One region of the Nocardioides terrisoli genome, then DNA from elsewhere that is predicted to be linked to it. Evidence: predicted binding sites of a transcription regulator. Region 1 holds the regulator's gene; the other holds the start of a gene.

Region 1 (7,949 bases):
CAGCACGTTGGTCGCGCAGGCGTGCGGCTGGGGCGGCGACCTGATGCTCCTACGCCACGGCACCGCGGCGTTCGCCGCCGGAGCCGGGTCCTTCGGCGTCGGCCACGACGCGTACGTCACCGGCTTCCGTCGGCACCGCGACCGCGGCACGCGCCTGCGCGACACGACCACGGCCAAGGTCGCGGCGGGTCTCGTCGCGCTCGGCGGACCGACCATGGCGATCGGGGCGTTCAATCAGGAGAAGGCGCTCGGGCCGGCCGTGCTCGGCTACACCGCGCTGCTCGCCGGCATGCTCGCGCACGCCGGCCATCTCGACCCGACCCTGCCGGCTCGCTCGAGGCGGCTGACGTTGGCGGGCGCGGCGCTGTTCGTCGGCTCCGACACCGTTCTCGGCGCGGGCAGGTTCCTGGTCAAGAACCCACCGCCTCGCCTCGAGTCGGTGGTGATGGCGACCTACACGGCCGGACAGCTGCTGCTCAGCAAGGGCGCGGCGCTCGCTGGCTGACCTCCACCGATCCGGCCCACCAGGGCGTCTCGACAAGCGTCGGGGGCGAACCGAGCGCATCGGTTCGCCCCCGCCTTCCCCAAGGACCAGCCTGCCGGGGGGTCGAAGTCCCGTGGCCGGTACGTCTCCTCAGCCAGCCGTGGCCGGCGTCAGTTCGTGGCGCCCGAGTCCAGCGGGAGCGCCAGCCGCTGACCGACCTGGAGCTCCGGACCGGACAGCGAGTTGAGCTGCTCGATGTGCGACACCATGTCCCGCACGTGCCCCGGGGCTGCGATCGACCCGGCCAGCCCGTAGAGGGTGTCGCCCGGACCGATCTCGACGATCCGCACCGGGTCGGGCGTCCCGGAGTCATGGGTGGCGGTGGCCAGCCCGCCGAAGGCGACCATCAGGGTCACCAGCAGAGCGAGGAACGCGACCAGGAACACCGCCCGACCGCGGCGGGTCAGCCGCAGCGCCGACCGGGTCTCGACGCGAGCCACCGGTCGCCGCACCGGCGCATCGGTGATCACGTGCAGCGGCCGCACCGGCCTCACCGTACGGATCGGGGAAATCGTCATCGTGCTCATTCGGTCCACCTCCAGGGAAGTGCCCGGCCCTCGTGGCCGGACGGAGTTCGCGACCCCTCTTCTGTGTTCTGGTCGATGTCTATCGGCGGCAACCGACAGTTTCGCCGGGCCCAGTCGATCAGACGTTCGATCGAACACATGTACGAGGTTAGATCACCTGTTCGAACCGGGCAAGAACATATGTTCGAACGGCGTGTCGCGAATCTTTTCTCCAAGACCACTGGTGGCAAACTGGGGAGATGAGCCGTCCCACGACCGGCGGCGCCCACCGGGGCCAGCGTGGCACCAGCCGCGCGGAGGTGCTGGCCGCGCTCCGCGACGCGCCCGACGCCTTGGACGTGCAGGCGATCTCGAGGATGCTCGACCTGCACGCCAACACCGTGCGGTTCCACCTCGACCACCTCGTTGCGGACGAGCTCGTCGAGCGGTCGGTCCGCACGGAGGGCCGGCGCGGCCGGCCGCGGGCGACGTACGCCGCGCTTCCCACAACCGACATCGACGAGGATCAGCGCAACTACCGACTGCTCGCCGAGATCCTGGCCGGGTTCGTCGCGAACACCCACGCCGATCCGTCCGCGGCATCCCGGGACGCAGGCAGGGCCTGGGGAAGCTACCTCGCGGAGGAACCACCGCCCCATCGTGAGACTGCCGCCGAGGATGCGGTCAACCAGCTGACCGCGCTCCTCGACGACGTCGGCTTCGCTCCACGGCGCAGCGACGGCAACCAGATCCGACTGGAGCACTGTCCCTTCCGGGAGGTCGCCGCCGACCGGCCCGACGTCGTCTGCTCGGTCCATCTCGGCCTGATGCAGGGCGCGCTGGAGAAGATGCGGGCACCGATGCGGACCGGCCGGCTGCTCCCGTTCGTCGAGCCCTCACTGTGCATCGCCGAGATCGAGCCGGAGATCGAGCCGGGGTGAGGACGAAGGTCCCTTTCTTTTCCACTACCAGCCTTGTAGAAAAGAAGGGGAAGGGAACGCGGACATGATGATCGTCTCGATCGCACAGCACCATCGACTCAGGAGCGGCGAGCGCGTGGTGCGTCAGACGAAGGCCGGCCTTCGATGAGCAGGCTCGCCCGCCGCTGGAGGCACGACCGCGCCGCGCAGCCCGGCGTCACCGAGGACCTGGTCGCCCGCGTCGACGAAGCGCTGGTTCGCGTCGAGCGGTGCCGGGCCGAGCTGGACCTCCTTGTCCGCCTGGAGGCCCCACTGCCGGTACGCCAGACGGCGTACCACCACCTCGAGCTCGCCTTCGACGCAGCCGACGGGCTGTTCCGCGAGGCGACTCGGGTCGCCAGAGCGCGCTCGTTCTCCGAGTGGTCGCAGTGGCGCCGCCGACTCTCCCGGCTCGACCGGAGCCGCCAGGAGAACCTCTTCGCCGGTTCCGACGCGCTGTCGGTCCTGGCGCAGGGCGAGGTCCGCGCCGTCGACACCGGGATGTCCGGTCCCTCGATCGGGGAGATGCAGCACGGGGAGTCCCGCCCCGGGGGCACCACGACGTACGGACTGGACATGGGGGTCGTGCTCGGCGGCCGCGCCGAACCCGCGGAGCCTGTCTCCACCGACCGTCCCGAGCACGCGCCGTCCGACCCGCACGCGTCCGTGGTCGCAGTGAGCCGCCGGCCGGCGACCGGTCCAGCAGCAGCCTGACCGACCGCAGGAGCCGCGTCGACGCATGGCTCGGTGCCCACGGCCCCGAGCGTGACCCGACACGCCGTTCGAACACATGTTTGAACCCCGCCCGGAATCGGTCTACGGTCTGACCCATGGCCACCAAGAGCACCACGAAGCGCCCCGCACGCAGCGCCAAGGGCGACAAGGACGCCACCAAGGAGCGACACGCAACCGTCACCGCGCTGCCCGACGCGGCGCCCGACGCGACCGGACTCACCCCTCGGCAGCAACGCATCCTGAACACGCTTCGCGAGTCGATCGAGCGCCGCGGCTACCCGCCGAGCATCCGCGAGATCGGCGACACGGTGGGCCTGGCCAGCTCCTCCAGCGTCGCTCACCAGCTGCGCGTGCTGGAGAAGAAGGGCTTCATCAAGCGCGACCCCAACCGTCCGCGGGCGCTGGAGGTGTTCATCCCCGAGCTGATGGCCGCCCGTCGCGCGATCTCCCACGCCGACTCCGGCGACGAGAGCTTCGACCCGACCGGGATCGGCGACGCGGTGCCCGGCGCTCAGTACGTCCCGCTGGTCGGCCGGATCGCCGCGGGTGTGCCGATCCTCGCCGAGGAGCAGGTCGAGGAGGTCTTCCCGCTGCCCAAGTCACTGGTCGGCGAGGGCACCCTCTTCCTGCTCGAGGTCTCCGGCGACTCGATGGTCGGCGCAGCGATCTGCCACGGCGACTACGTGGTGGTCCGCCAGGCCCAGACGGCGGAGAACGGCGACATCGTGGCCGCGATGCTCGATGGCGAGGCCACCGTGAAGACCTTCCAGCGCAAGTCCGGCAAGGTCTGGCTGCTCCCCCACAACGACGCCTATGATCCGATCGACGGCACCCACGCCACCATTCTCGGCAAGGTGACCGCCGTACTCCGCCGGGTCTAGGTGCCCTCCTGGCCGGCCTCCAGCGACGCGTGCCCCGCTACGGCGTCACGTCCGCGACCGGCTGAAGTCCTCCTGAGAACTCGATCGCGGCGAGGGGATGTGCTCGGGGTCACATAGGGGTAGTTTTTCCTGTGGCCGTTGCTCGGACGGCCACATTTCTCGGAAAGGGAGAACCCCTGTGACAAGAATTGCCCCGTCCGTCGCCGCGATCGCGGCGGCGGCAGCTCTCGCAGCCGCCACTACCGGCCTGCTCAGCCCGGCCCAGGCCGCCAGCAACGGCCGAAGCACCCTGCCCGGCAGCACCCCGGCCTGGGCGAAGGCCCAGCACAGGGTCGGCAGCACGCCCGGCTCGCAGCCTGTCGACTTCCGCGTCTACCTCGACTGGCGTGGCGGTGACGCCGCCCAGAAGCTCGCCGAGTCGGTCTCCACCCCCGGCAGTCCCGACTACGGCAAGTTCCTCACGCCCGCCCAGTTCCACCAGCAGTTCTCGCCCAACACCAGCACCGTGAACGCGGTGGAGTCCTGGCTGAAGGGTCAGGGCTTCAAGGTGACCTCGGTCCCCGGCAACCGCAAGTACGTCGAGGCGACCGGCACCGCCAGCCAGGCGGCCTCGGCGTTCAAGACCTCCTTCGCGGAGTACAAGGTGCAGGGCCAGACAGTGCGCAGCAACACCACCGCGCTGAGCATCCCGTCCACGCTCACCCACGTCGAGGCGGTGATCGGTCTCGACGAGTCGCAGACGCTTGCGATCCAGCACAAGGCGGCTCCCCCGCCGCCGGTGTTCGTGAACGCGCAGCCATGCTCGTCCTACTGGGGCGAGAAGACGGTCGACAACACGCCGACCCCGGACGGCACCGTGCTGCCGGCGACGCCCGACTACGCGTTCGCGCCGTGCGGCTATGCCGGCAAGCAGTTGCAGGGCGCCTACGGCATGAGCGGCGCGATCAGCAGCGGCAACGACGGCTCGGGTGTCACGATCGGTGTCATCGACGCCTACGCATCGCCGACCATCGTGTCCGACGTGGAGACCTACAGCGCGAAGCACGGCCTGCCGAGCATCAAGGGCCACTTCAGCCAGATCGTCCCGCCGGGCACCTACAACCGGGCTACCAACAAGCAGCAGGACCCGGGCGGCTGGTCCGGTGAGGAGACCCTCGACATCGAGGCCGCGCACACCATGGCTCCCGGTGCCGACATCGTCTACATCGGCGCTCCGAACAACTACCGCGACCTCGACGCGATCATGAACAAGGTCGTCGACAACCACCTGGCCGACATCGTCACCAACTCCTACGGGTACGGCGGCGAGGCACTGCCCACCGGCTACATCAAGCCGCAGCTGGACACCCAGGCTCAGGCGGCCGCGGAGGGCATCAGCCTGCTGTTCTCCTCCGGTGACAACGGTGACGAGACCGGCGGCGTCGACGGCGCCACCCCGACCCCTGACTGGCCGGCCTCGAGCCCGCTGGTGACCGCGGTCGGTGGCACCGCGCTGGGCGTGGACCAGGGCGACAGCCGACAGTTCGAGCTGGGCTGGGAGACCGAGAAGCAGACCCTGAACGCCGACGGCACCTGGAGCACTCCGTTCTACCTGTACGGCGCCGGCGGCGGCACCAGCAGGCTGTTCGCGCAGCCGTCCTACCAGGCCGGCGTGGTGCCGAGCTCCATCAGCCAGACCTACGGTGGTGCGCCGATGCGCGCCGTTCCCGACGTGTCGGCGCTGGCCGACCCGACGACCGGCATGCTGGTGGGGCAGACCCAGTCCTTCCCCGACGGTCACGCGGCCTACTCGGAGTACCGGATCGGAGGCACCAGCCTGGCGTCTCCGCTGTACGCCGGCATGCTGGCGCTGGCGATGCAGCAGGCAGGTCACCCGTTCGGTCTGGCCAACCCGGTGCTGTACAACGCGCGGAGCGCGTCGTACGACATCACCACTGCCGACAAGGCGACCTACCCGGGCGCAGTGCGTGCTGACTACGTCAACGGGGTGGACGGCAGTGCCGGGTACGTCTACTCGGTGCGTGGGTTCGGCGACGACGGCGACCTGACCATCCACGTCCGCAACGGCTACGACGACGTCACCGGCGTCGGCTCGCCCAACGGGCAGGCGTGGCTGGACGCGGTCGCCGGCCAGTAGGCAACACCGGATCGACGAGCATCACCCACGACGGAGGGGCCGGGTCTGATCCCGGCCCCTTCGTCGTGCACGGCTCCGCCTTTTCGAGCCACTCGTTTCCGAAATCGTGTCGCATCATCGTTTTCGCAGGTCAGCGCGCAAAAAACGGCTGTGCCGGGCACCGCCGTACCCGCTATCTTTCACTGTTGTGACCCTGGAGATGCAGGAGACCCCGGTGCCGGTGGCGGTGGCCGCCCGACGCCGGTTCCATTGGCGTCACGGCATCGCTGAGCTGGCCCTGATCGGCTTCCTCTACGTCGCCTACTCCGCATCCCGTCTGCTCGCCAGCAACGACCTGGCCCCGGCGCGGGAGCGGGCCGCCAAGCTGCTCGACGTCGAGCAGGTGCTCGGCATCGCCTGGGAGAACGCGCTGAACCAGTGGTTCGTGCTCGACCACGCTCTCGCGGTGTTCGGCAGCTACTGGTACGCCACGACCCACTACATCGTCACGGCCGGTGTGCTGGTGTGGCTCTTCGGCCAGGGCCCGCGCCGCTACCTCCCGGCGCGCCGAGCGCTGGTGATCGCCACCGTGCTCGGTCTGGCCGCCTACCTCACGATGCCGACCGCCCCGCCGCGACTCTTCGGCGGCTACGTCGACGTCCTCCAGCTCACCTCGGGCGACGGCTGGTGGAGCGGAGACGCGTCTGCGCCCAAGGGCCTCGGCGACCTGACCAACCAGCTCGCCGCCTTCCCCTCGCTGCATGCGGGCTGGGCACTCTGGGTGGCCGTCGTACTGCAGCGATACGGCCGCTGGCGCGGCCTCCGGATCGCCGGCTGGGCGTACGCCGCCACCACGTCGCTGGTGATCATCGGCACCGCCAACCACTGGGTCCTTGACGCGGTCACCGGCTGGGTCGTGGTGCTGATCGGCTTCGTCGTGGTCAGGTGGTGGCCAGCCGGGCAAGCGCTTGGCGGACCAGCGCGGGATCCGTCGTCGTCCACATCGGCGGCAGGCTAGCCCGCAGGAAGTCGGCGTACCGCGCCGTCGCCAGCCGCGGGTCGAGCACGGAGACCACACCCCGGTCGGTGCTGGTGCGGATCAGCCGGCCGCTGCCCTGAGCCAGCAGCAGCGCGGCATGGGTGGCCGCGACAGCCATGAAGCCGTTGCCCCCCGACCTCTCGACGGCACGCTGGCGGGCCGAGAGCAGCGGATCGTCGGGCCGCGGGAACGGGATCCGGTCGATGATGACCTGCTGACAGGTCTCCCCCGGCACGTCCAGGCCCTGCCACAGGCTCAGCGTCCCGAACAGACAGGTGTGCGGGTCCTCGGTGAACTGCCGGGCCAGCTCGGGCAGCTGTGCTTCCCCCTGGGCCAGCGTCGTGAGGTGCGGCAGCCGGCGGCGTACCTCCTCGGCGGCGGCCTCGGCGGCCCGTCGGCTCGAGAACAGCCCCAGAGTGCGGCCCTCGAGCGCGTCGACCAACGCGACGATCTCGTCGAGCGTGGCCTGCGCCATCCCGTCGCGACCCGGCTGCGGCAGATGCTTGGCCAGGTAGAGGATCGCCTGCTGGCCGTAGTCGAACGGCGACCCGACGTCGATGCCCTGCCAGGACTCGCCGCGGGAGGACAGCTCGAGCCCGAAGGACGTCGCCACCCGGTCGAAGTCACCGCCGAGCTTGAGTGTCGCGGAGGTGAAGACCACGGTCTTCTCGGCGAGCAGCTTCTCGCGCATCGGCCCGGCGACCTCCAGCGGCGCGACGCACAGCTGGTTGCCGCCCCGACGCTCGTCGCGCTCGCTCACCCACAGCACGTCGCGCTCGCTGCCGGCGGCCATCCTCTCGGCAGTGGCGAAGATGTCCTGGGTCCACCCGCGCGCCTGGGTGGCGCCCGCGTCGTCGGTGTCCTTCGGCAGCGCGGAGACCAGTGCCCGGGCAGCGTCGCGCACCAGTGCCAGAGCGTCGGTCAGCTCGACGGGCAGCTGGTCGACACGGCCGGGCGCGGCGCCGTCGATCGCATTGCGCAGCGCGTCGGCGGCGTCGGCGAGGTCGTCGGCCTCGTGCTCCTCGACGTGCCGCTGACCACGCCGGGCGGCGCGCTCGACGTCGGCCGGCGAGAGCTCGTCGGTGGCCGCCTGGGTCACCCGCGCGACCAGCTCATGCGCCTCGTCGATCACCACCGCGTCGTACTCCGGGATCATCGGGATGCCCTCG
Region 2 (7,949 bases), 1.1 Mb from region 1:
GCGGCTCTTCGACCTCGGCGCCAGCCAGCTCAGCCTCGGCGACACCATCGGCGTCGGCACCGCCGGCCACGTCCGCGCGCTGCTGACCGCGTTCAACGAGGCGGGGCTGGACAACGACGCCCTGGCGGTCCACTTCCACGACACCTACGGCCAGGCGCTGGCCAACGCGCACGCAGCACTCGAGCATGGCATCACCACCTTCGACGCCAGCGCCGGCGGGCTCGGCGGCTGCCCGTACGCCGAGAGCGCCACCGGCAATCTGGCCACCGAGGATCTGGTCTGGATGCTGCACGGTCTCGGGATCGAGACCGGAGTAGACCTGCCCGCCCTCGTCGAGGTCAGCACCTGGATGGCGGGGGTCCTGGGCCGACCGAGCCCGTCGCGGGTGGTGGCCGCGCTGGCTGGCTGAGACGGTGCGCGACCGCCTCCGTCCCTGTCCGTACGACGGCTCCGGCACCGTGTCCGGCACAATGCAGCCATGGCCCGCCGCGTCTTCTTGCACATCGGTGCCCCGAAGAGTGGAACCAGCTACCTCCAGGACCGGTTGGCCCGCAACCGGGACAGCCTCGAGACCCAGGGCCTCCGCTACCCGGAGCTGCCCGCCGGGGATCACTTCCAGGCCGCCCTGGACCTGATCGAGCGGCCCTGGGCGGGCGAGCTCGAGCGCGCCCGCGGGCAGTGGCAGGCCCTCAGCGACGTCGCGCGCAAGTCCGATCAAGACGTCGTCATCTCCCACGAGATCCTCGCCGCAGCCGAGCCGGCCCAGGTGGCGCGAGCGGTGGGGTCGCTCGGCGAGGCCGAGGTGCACGTCGTGCTCACCGCGCGCGACCTGGCCCGGCAGCTGCCGGCCGAGTGGCAGGAGATGGTCAAGCACCGCCGGTCGATGCGGTTCGAGCGGTTCGCCCGTGAGGTCGTCGAGGCGCCGCGCACCGCTTCGGAGCTGTGGTTCTGGCGGGTCCAGTCGATCCCGGACGTGCTCACCCGCTGGGCGACCGGCCTCACCCCCGACCAGGTGCACGTGGTCACGGTGCCCCCCGCGGGCGCGCCGGCCGACACGCTCTGGAACCGGTTCGGCTCGGTGCTCGGGCTCGACCCGGCGTCGCCGTACCTCCCCAGCGAGCTGGCCAACGCCTCGCTCGGCATCGCCGAGATCTCCGCCCTACGCCGGCTCAACCGGCGACTGCGCCAGGCGGGGGTGTCCCGGGAGACCTACGTGCACTACGTCCGTGAGCTGGTGGTCCGCGAGGTCTACGGCACCAGCCAGGACGTCGACAACCCGGTGCTGCCGGCGCGGTATCGGCCGTTCGTCGACGAGGTCACCGACGAGTGGCTGGAGTGGATCGTCGGGTCGGGGGTGCACGTGGTGGGCGACCTCGACGACCTGCGGCCGCGCTGGCCCGACTCCGACGTCGACCTGGCCGATCCCGACCAGCCGCAGCCCACCCGGGTCGCCCAGGCCGCGCTCGACGCGCTCGCCGCGGTGCTGATCGAGATCGACAACCCGCGCAGCGAGGGCCGCGGCGCCCGCCGGATCGCCCAGCGGCTGCTGGGCCACGAGTAGCGGCCGTCGTGCGACCGGCGCAGTACGTCGATGCGGTCACCGGCTGGATGGCCGCCCTGCGGGACGGCGACACCCGGACCTGGGATGAGTGGCTGGGTGACCGACTGGGTGACCGAACCGGCTCGGAGGGGGACCTCGCGCCGCGGGGTGCGGTGCTCCCGGGCGCCGGCCAGCTGGAGCTGCTGCGCCGACTCGCCCTGACCGCACCGCCGGACCTTGCCGGTCTTGCCGACCTGGTCTGCTCGACCTCCCCGGTGGGCCGCGGCGCCGTCGACATCCCGCTGCCGTGGCCGGGCGAACGGCGCAGCCTCGGCACTCCGGCCGTGGCACCGGAGTCGCTGCCCGCGCCGGAGCTTCTCCGGGTCGCGCTCGGGGTGCTGGCCCGGCTGCTGGATGGCGCCGGAGGGCGCGCGAGCGATGCGCCGTCGCCGGCAGGGCGATCGGATCGACGCCCGGGCTGGCATCGGCGCCGGTTCCGGGTGCACGGCGCGCCCGCGTCCGCGGACGCCGTACGCCGGGCCCTCACCGCGGCCGGCCTCGTGGAGGGGGACTTCCGGGCTGTCCACCTCGTGCTCACCGGCCCGGTCGAGCAGGTCGTCCAGCAGCACTGGACCGCCCGCAGCCGTCGGGGCGGCACCCGGCCGTGGCGACGCACCTGGCGTGCGATGGCGGCGCGCGATCGGCTGCCCCAGCGCCTGCAGCCGGTGCCGCTGGCCGATCGGATTGCCGTGGCCGCGGGCGCCGACCGCGTGCACCTGCTCGCCGCCGCCGATCCCGCCGACGCGGCCCGGCTGGCGGCGACGCTGCTGGGGACCGCCCTCCCACGGACGACGGAGCCACTCGACCCGCCCGCGCTGGTCGACCTTCGCCGCCGGATCAACCCGGTGCTCGGTCAGCAGTTCGCGCCGGCCGACCTGCCCGGCCTGCACCGACTGCTCGAGTCCTGGACGCCGGGCCGGGACGTGGCCGGGTCGGGCACCGGCCTCGCCGTACCGCCCGGGCTGCGGAGCTGGGCAGCAGCCGCCGCCGAGCGCACCGCGGAGCAGGTCCGGGTCGCTGGCTACCCTGTGCACGGCGACGTGGCCGCGCTGACCAGCCTGCTGCCGAGCGGCACATCGCACGGCGTGCCGCCGGCCGACACCCTGGCGGTCGCCCTGGCCGCGATCGCCTCCGGGTGGGCCGCGGTGGCAGCCGGGGGGATCGGGACGGGTTCGACGGGACGGGCGAAGGGGGTCTGATGGCGGAGCGGGTCTTCCTTCACGTGGGGACGCCGAAGACCGGCACCTCGGCCTTCCAGCACGCGCTCTTCACGCACCGCGATCATCTCGCCGAGCAGGGGGTGCTCTACCCGGCCGAGCGCTTCGACGCCCACTTCCTGGCCGCGCTGGACCTGATGCAGCTGCCATGGGGCGGACTCGAGCGTGAGGCCGCCGGAGCCTGGGAGCGGCTGGCCGCCGAGGTCCGGCAGTGGCCCGGCACCGCGATGGTGAGCCACGAGATCCTCGGTCGGGCGTCCCGGCAGCAGGTGGCCCGCGCGCTGGAGTCGCTCGGCGACGCGGAGGTGCACGTGATCCTCTCGGCGCGGGACCTGGCCCGCCAGCTGCCCGCGGAGTGGCAGGAGAACATCAAGCACCGGCGCACCATCCACTACGCCGACTTCCTCGCCGCGGTCCGCGACGAGAGCCGCTCGATGGAGATCGTGCAGTGGTTCTGGAGCGTGCAGGAGCTGCCCGACGTGCTCGCCCGGTGGGGCGACACGCTGGCTCCCGAGCAGGTCCACGTGATCACGGTGCCGCCGTACGGCGCGCCGCACGACGTCCTCGGCCGTCGGTTCGCCGCGGCCTTCGGCATCGACGTCGGGATGCTCGCCACCCGCGACCGCGCCAACGCGTCCCTGGGTGTCGCCGAGTCCGCCCTGGTCCGGCAGCTCAACGAGCGGCTGGAGCTGGTGCTCCCCAACCACCACTACCGGCAGTTCGTCCGGGAGGGTCTGGTCCACCAGAACCTCGGCACCCACCGGGAGTCCGCCCGGCTCACGCTGCCTCCCCCGATGCACGCGTGGGCGGCCGAGCGCAGCCGCGAATGGGTCGAGGAGCTGGCCCGCAAGGGGTACGACGTCGTCGGCGCGCTCGAGGACCTGCTCCCGGACGAGGTCGCTCCCGACTTCGTCGATCCGGACGCCGCCGACCCCGGCCAGGTCGTCCAGGCCGCGCTCCGGGCGCTGTCGGCGAGCGTGCAGGAGTCGGCTCGGCTGCGGGACGTCGAGGTCCACCTGCACGCGGACATCGCCGACCTGATGCGTCAACTCGACGAGGCGCACTCGACGCGGCTCTACCGGGCCAAGGAGCGGTTCGTCGCGGCGGCCGACCGGAGCGTGCTCGCCCGGGCCGGCCTCGGCGCCTACCGGCGCTTGCGCGGCAGGAACTCCCGGTCGACGTAGCGGCCGATCTTCCAGGTGGCGTAGGCATCCGCGGCCGCGCCCACCAGACCGCCCACCAGCGGCACCCGGCGGCCCACCGTGATCGCGACCCGCTTGCCGGCGACCCGGGTGATCAGCTCGGCGGCCACCTCGTTGGCGACGATCTTCGACAGGTCGGGGTCGTGCACCGGCGCGGTCGCGATCGCCATCGGGGTGCCCGGGAGCCGCTTCCGCTTCACCAGCGCCAGCAGTCGGTCCTCGCCCAGCAGGCAGGTCAGGATCGCGGTGCGGGTGCGAGGGTCCTCGAGGTCGTAGCCGCGCAGGTGCAGGATGCCGGCGACCATCCGGCACTCGACGACGGCCAGCCCGGTGATGTTGGCCGGCACGGTGACCGTCATCGTGATCAGCCCGCCCAGGTTGGTGACGAAGCCCTCGGCGCCGGCGTACCGCACGTGGTTCTCGATGACCTCGTGGATCGCCCGGTCGACATCGCCCCTCTGCTCGGCGAGCTGCTTGTCGGCCGCAGCCGCCGCGCCGGGAAGCTTGCCGACGCCCGTGATCGCGCGGTGCAGTGCCTGGTGGACGAAGGACGACGTCATCTCCGGCGCCAGCTTCGTCACCCTCGGCGCGAGGCTGCTGCCGACTCTCCTGCCCAGGTTGCTCATGTCGACCAGCCTACGGAACGACAGCGGTCGGTCGACCCGGGCCGCACTGCTTGGATGAGGGGGTGCCGATCGAGCCTCCTCCGTCCGTGTGGCGCCTGCGCGCTCCGGCGGCCGCCGACGACGACCTGGTGGGCCTCGGGGCCGACCTGGCGCCCGGCACGGTGCTGTCGGCCTACCGCCTCGGGCTCTTTCCGATGCCCGTCGAGGGCCGGCTCGGCTGGTGGTCCCCGGTGCGTCGTGGCGTGCTCCCGCTGGACGGTCTGCGGGTCACCCGGTCACTGCGGAAGTCCTGCCGGCGCTTCGAGATCCGGGTCGACACCGCCTTCACCGCGGTGATCGACGCGTGCGCGGACCCGGGTCGGCCGGCGGGCTGGATCGATGACGACGTCCGGGAGGCGTACGTCGCGCTGCACCGGCTCGGCTGGGCACACTCGGTGGAGGCCTGGCGTGCGGAGAAGCTGGTCGGCGGACTGTATGGGCTGGCCGTCGGCGGCCTGTTCGCCGGTGAGTCGATGTTCAGCCGCGAGCGGGACGCCTCCAAGGTGGCACTGGTGGCGCTGGTCGACCTGCTCAGCGACCAGCACGCCGAGCGCCGGCTGCTGGACACCCAGTGGCAGACCGAGCACCTGGCCAGCCTGGGCGTCGTCGAGGTCCCACGGCGGGAATATCTGCGCCGGCTGGCCGACGCGCTCACGGTGCCGCTGCCTGATGTCTTCGGGACCTCGTCGTCGCTCTGAGTATGGGACTCCCGCGGCTGACGGGACGGGATCTCCCCCTTTGCCTGGGGCGGCGAGATCCCGGCCGACTGTCACAGGCGTCCTGATGCAGAAGTGTCACCGATGTCCTGCGACTTCACACAGGCTGCGGATCCGCTTGACACTGGTTCGAACATATGTTCTACTCGATATAGATCCGGTGGTGATAACGATGGCTAAGGCCTCGGATCTGGCTCCGATGGAGTCGGCCCCTCACAGGCCCGCAGCCCATCACATGTGAGAACCCGAGAGCTCCCGTGCGGGGGCCGGTGTTCGCGAGCGTGTGGGAGGGGGGCTGCAATGGCCGACAAGCCGGACCATGAGCTGTCAGAGCCGCGCGTGAAGTCTGGTGCGTCGGATGCACCCACTGCGCAGGATGCCTCGCAGCATCGGCTGGTGCGGTTCGTGGCCGCGGTCGATGAGGCGGTGGACAAGGTCGCCGGGGTGGAGCCGGTGTTCTTGACCACGACTGAGAAGCAGAGCGTGTTGGTGGGGTTGCGGCGGGTGCAGGACCGGCTCGCGGGGCTGGGTCTGCGGGTGTTGGCGGTGGCCGATGATGTCGCCGAGGAGTCCGGGGACCGGGACGCTGCGGTGTGGCTGGCGCATGTGACCCGGACCGAGCGGAGCCCGAACAGCCGGGATCTGCGGCTGGGTGAGGCGCTGGAGCGGCGCTGGACCCGGCTGGGTGTCGCGCTCGGGGAGGGGTCGGTGAATCTGGCTCAGGCCCGGGTGGTCGCCCAGGCGCTGGAGGAGCTGCCCGGTGATCTGGATCCGGGGATCCTGGTGGAGGCCGAGGAGCACCTGATCGGGCTGGCCGCGGATCACCGTCCCCGGGAGCTGGCGGTGTTGGGGGCGAAGATCCTCGAGGTCCTCGCCCCCGACATCGCCGAGGCCGAGGAGGGCCGCCGGTTGGAGGAGCAGGAGCGCCGCGCCCGAGAATCCACCCGGCTGTTCACCCGACGGTTGGGGGACGGGTCGACCCGGATCGGGATCAAGGTCCCCGATGCGGTCGCGGACCGGCTGATGACCTACCTCGATGCCTTCACCAGCCCCCGGCACGGCCTCAACGACGGCACCACGGTGCCCGGACCCAACCACGACCCCGACAAGGATCCGACCAGCGCCCCGGCCAACCCGCTCGGAACCATCGGGATGGTGGGGGTGGGTGAGGGTGATCGGATCCCGGCCGCCCGCAAACGCGGGCTGGCGTTCACCGCCCTGCTCGAGGCCCTCGACCCCGCCAGGCTGCCCGAGCACGGCGGGGACGCCACCACGGTGATCATCACCCTCACCCTCGACCAACTACGCAGCCAGCTCACCGCTGCCGGGGTGATCACCAGCGATCAGGGCCGCATCTCCGCCGGCGAGGCCCGACGACTAGCCTGCACCGCCCAGTTGGTCCCCGCCGTCCTCGACGGGACCGGGCAGGTCCTCGACCTGGGCCGCACCCAACGACTGTTCTCCCGCGCTCAGCGCAAGGCCCTGCGGCTCCGCGACCGGTCCTGTCGGGCCGAGCACTGCACCGTCCCCGCAGGATGGGCCGAAGCCCATCATTGGAAACCCTGGTCCAAGGGCGGCAGAACCGACCTCGCCGACGGGGTGCTGCTGTGCTCCTGGCACCACCACCGAGCCCACGACGACCGCTACCAACACAACCGCCTGCCCAACGGCGACATCCGATTCACCCGACGCACCTGAGGAGTTCCGGTCGCGGGAAGGTGTGCCCCTCCGCCTGCTGCCCCGCCCATGCGCCCCCGACCCACAAGGCCAACGGCTGCCTTGCATTCCGGCAAACTAGGGATCGTGGAGGTAGTCCTGCTCGGCGACAGCCACCTCGCCCGGATTCGCCGCGCACTCCCGCGCATCAGCGCCAACGCGATCAACGCGGCAGTGGGCGGCGCGACCGCCGCAGACGTCCTCACCCAAGCACGAGCACACCTCCCCACAACCAACGCCATCGCGGTCCTGTCGATCGGCACCAACGACGCAAGACGTGGCACTCGCCCCGAGGAATGCCGCGAACTGGTGAAGGCTCTGGTCGCAGAGCTTGCCTGCCCATGGATCTATGTCCGGCCGCCCCTGACCGAACATGCGGTGTGGGGCAACGCGATCGCATCCCTGAGGCCAGACCACCTCATCGACACCCCCGCACTGCTCGCTCCGCTGGGCGCTCGGGCCATCGCCTCGGACGGCGTTCACCTGACGGGCTCCGCATATGAGCTGCTCCTCCCAGAGATCTGCACAGCCTTGAGCGTCGTGTAGGGACTTCTGCCTGCGCGATCACGACCGCCGGCACCGACACCAGCCACGCGCTGCTCACGCAACCTGCGATGCGCGCGTCATGTGCAGAGGGTCTCAGCCCAGCTACTTCAACAGCTTGCTCAGCCGCCGGTCGGCCAGCGGTTTGCCGCCGGTCTGGCAGGTCGGGCAGTACTGCAGGCTCGAGTCCGCGAAGGACACCTCGCGCACGGTGTCGCCGCACACCGGGCAGGGCTGACCGGTGCGTCCGTGCACCCGCAGGTGGCTCTTCTTCTCGCCCTTGAGCTCGC

The links. The regulator LexA, encoded in region 1, represses DNA repair genes until DNA is damaged. The targets are predictions, from matches to a motif close to TCGAACANNTGTTCGA.
Region 2: the regulator LexA is predicted to act here: its motif matches at 5,530-5,545, upstream of Q9R13_RS13270 (HNH endonuclease signature motif containing protein).

Annotation. Positions count from the first base shown of each region.
Region 1 is NZ_CP134227.1:1,687,859-1,695,807, forward strand. Features, by position in the region: gene Q9R13_RS08035 (lysoplasmalogenase) at 1-505, shown strand, start outside; gene Q9R13_RS08040 (LysM peptidoglycan-binding domain-containing protein) at 655-1,071, opposite strand; gene Q9R13_RS08045 (helix-turn-helix transcriptional regulator) at 1,311-1,991, shown strand; gene Q9R13_RS08050 (hypothetical protein) at 2,136-2,723, shown strand; gene lexA (transcriptional repressor LexA) at 2,840-3,625, shown strand; gene Q9R13_RS08060 (S53 family peptidase) at 3,804-5,762, shown strand; gene Q9R13_RS08065 (phosphatase PAP2 family protein) at 5,950-6,759, shown strand; gene Q9R13_RS08070 (ATP-dependent DNA helicase) at 6,683-7,949, opposite strand, start outside.
Region 2 is NZ_CP134227.1:2,756,168-2,764,116, reverse strand. Features, by position in the region: gene Q9R13_RS13300 (hydroxymethylglutaryl-CoA lyase) at 1-409, shown strand, start outside; gene Q9R13_RS13295 (hypothetical protein) at 479-1,561, shown strand; gene Q9R13_RS13290 (hypothetical protein) at 1,570-2,799, shown strand; gene Q9R13_RS13285 (hypothetical protein) at 2,799-4,001, shown strand; gene Q9R13_RS13280 (EcsC family protein) at 3,962-4,645, opposite strand; gene aat (leucyl/phenylalanyl-tRNA--protein transferase) at 4,708-5,382, shown strand; gene Q9R13_RS13270 (HNH endonuclease signature motif containing protein) at 5,701-7,098, shown strand; gene Q9R13_RS13265 (SGNH/GDSL hydrolase family protein) at 7,204-7,662, shown strand; gene Q9R13_RS13260 (Fpg/Nei family DNA glycosylase) at 7,765-7,949, opposite strand, start outside.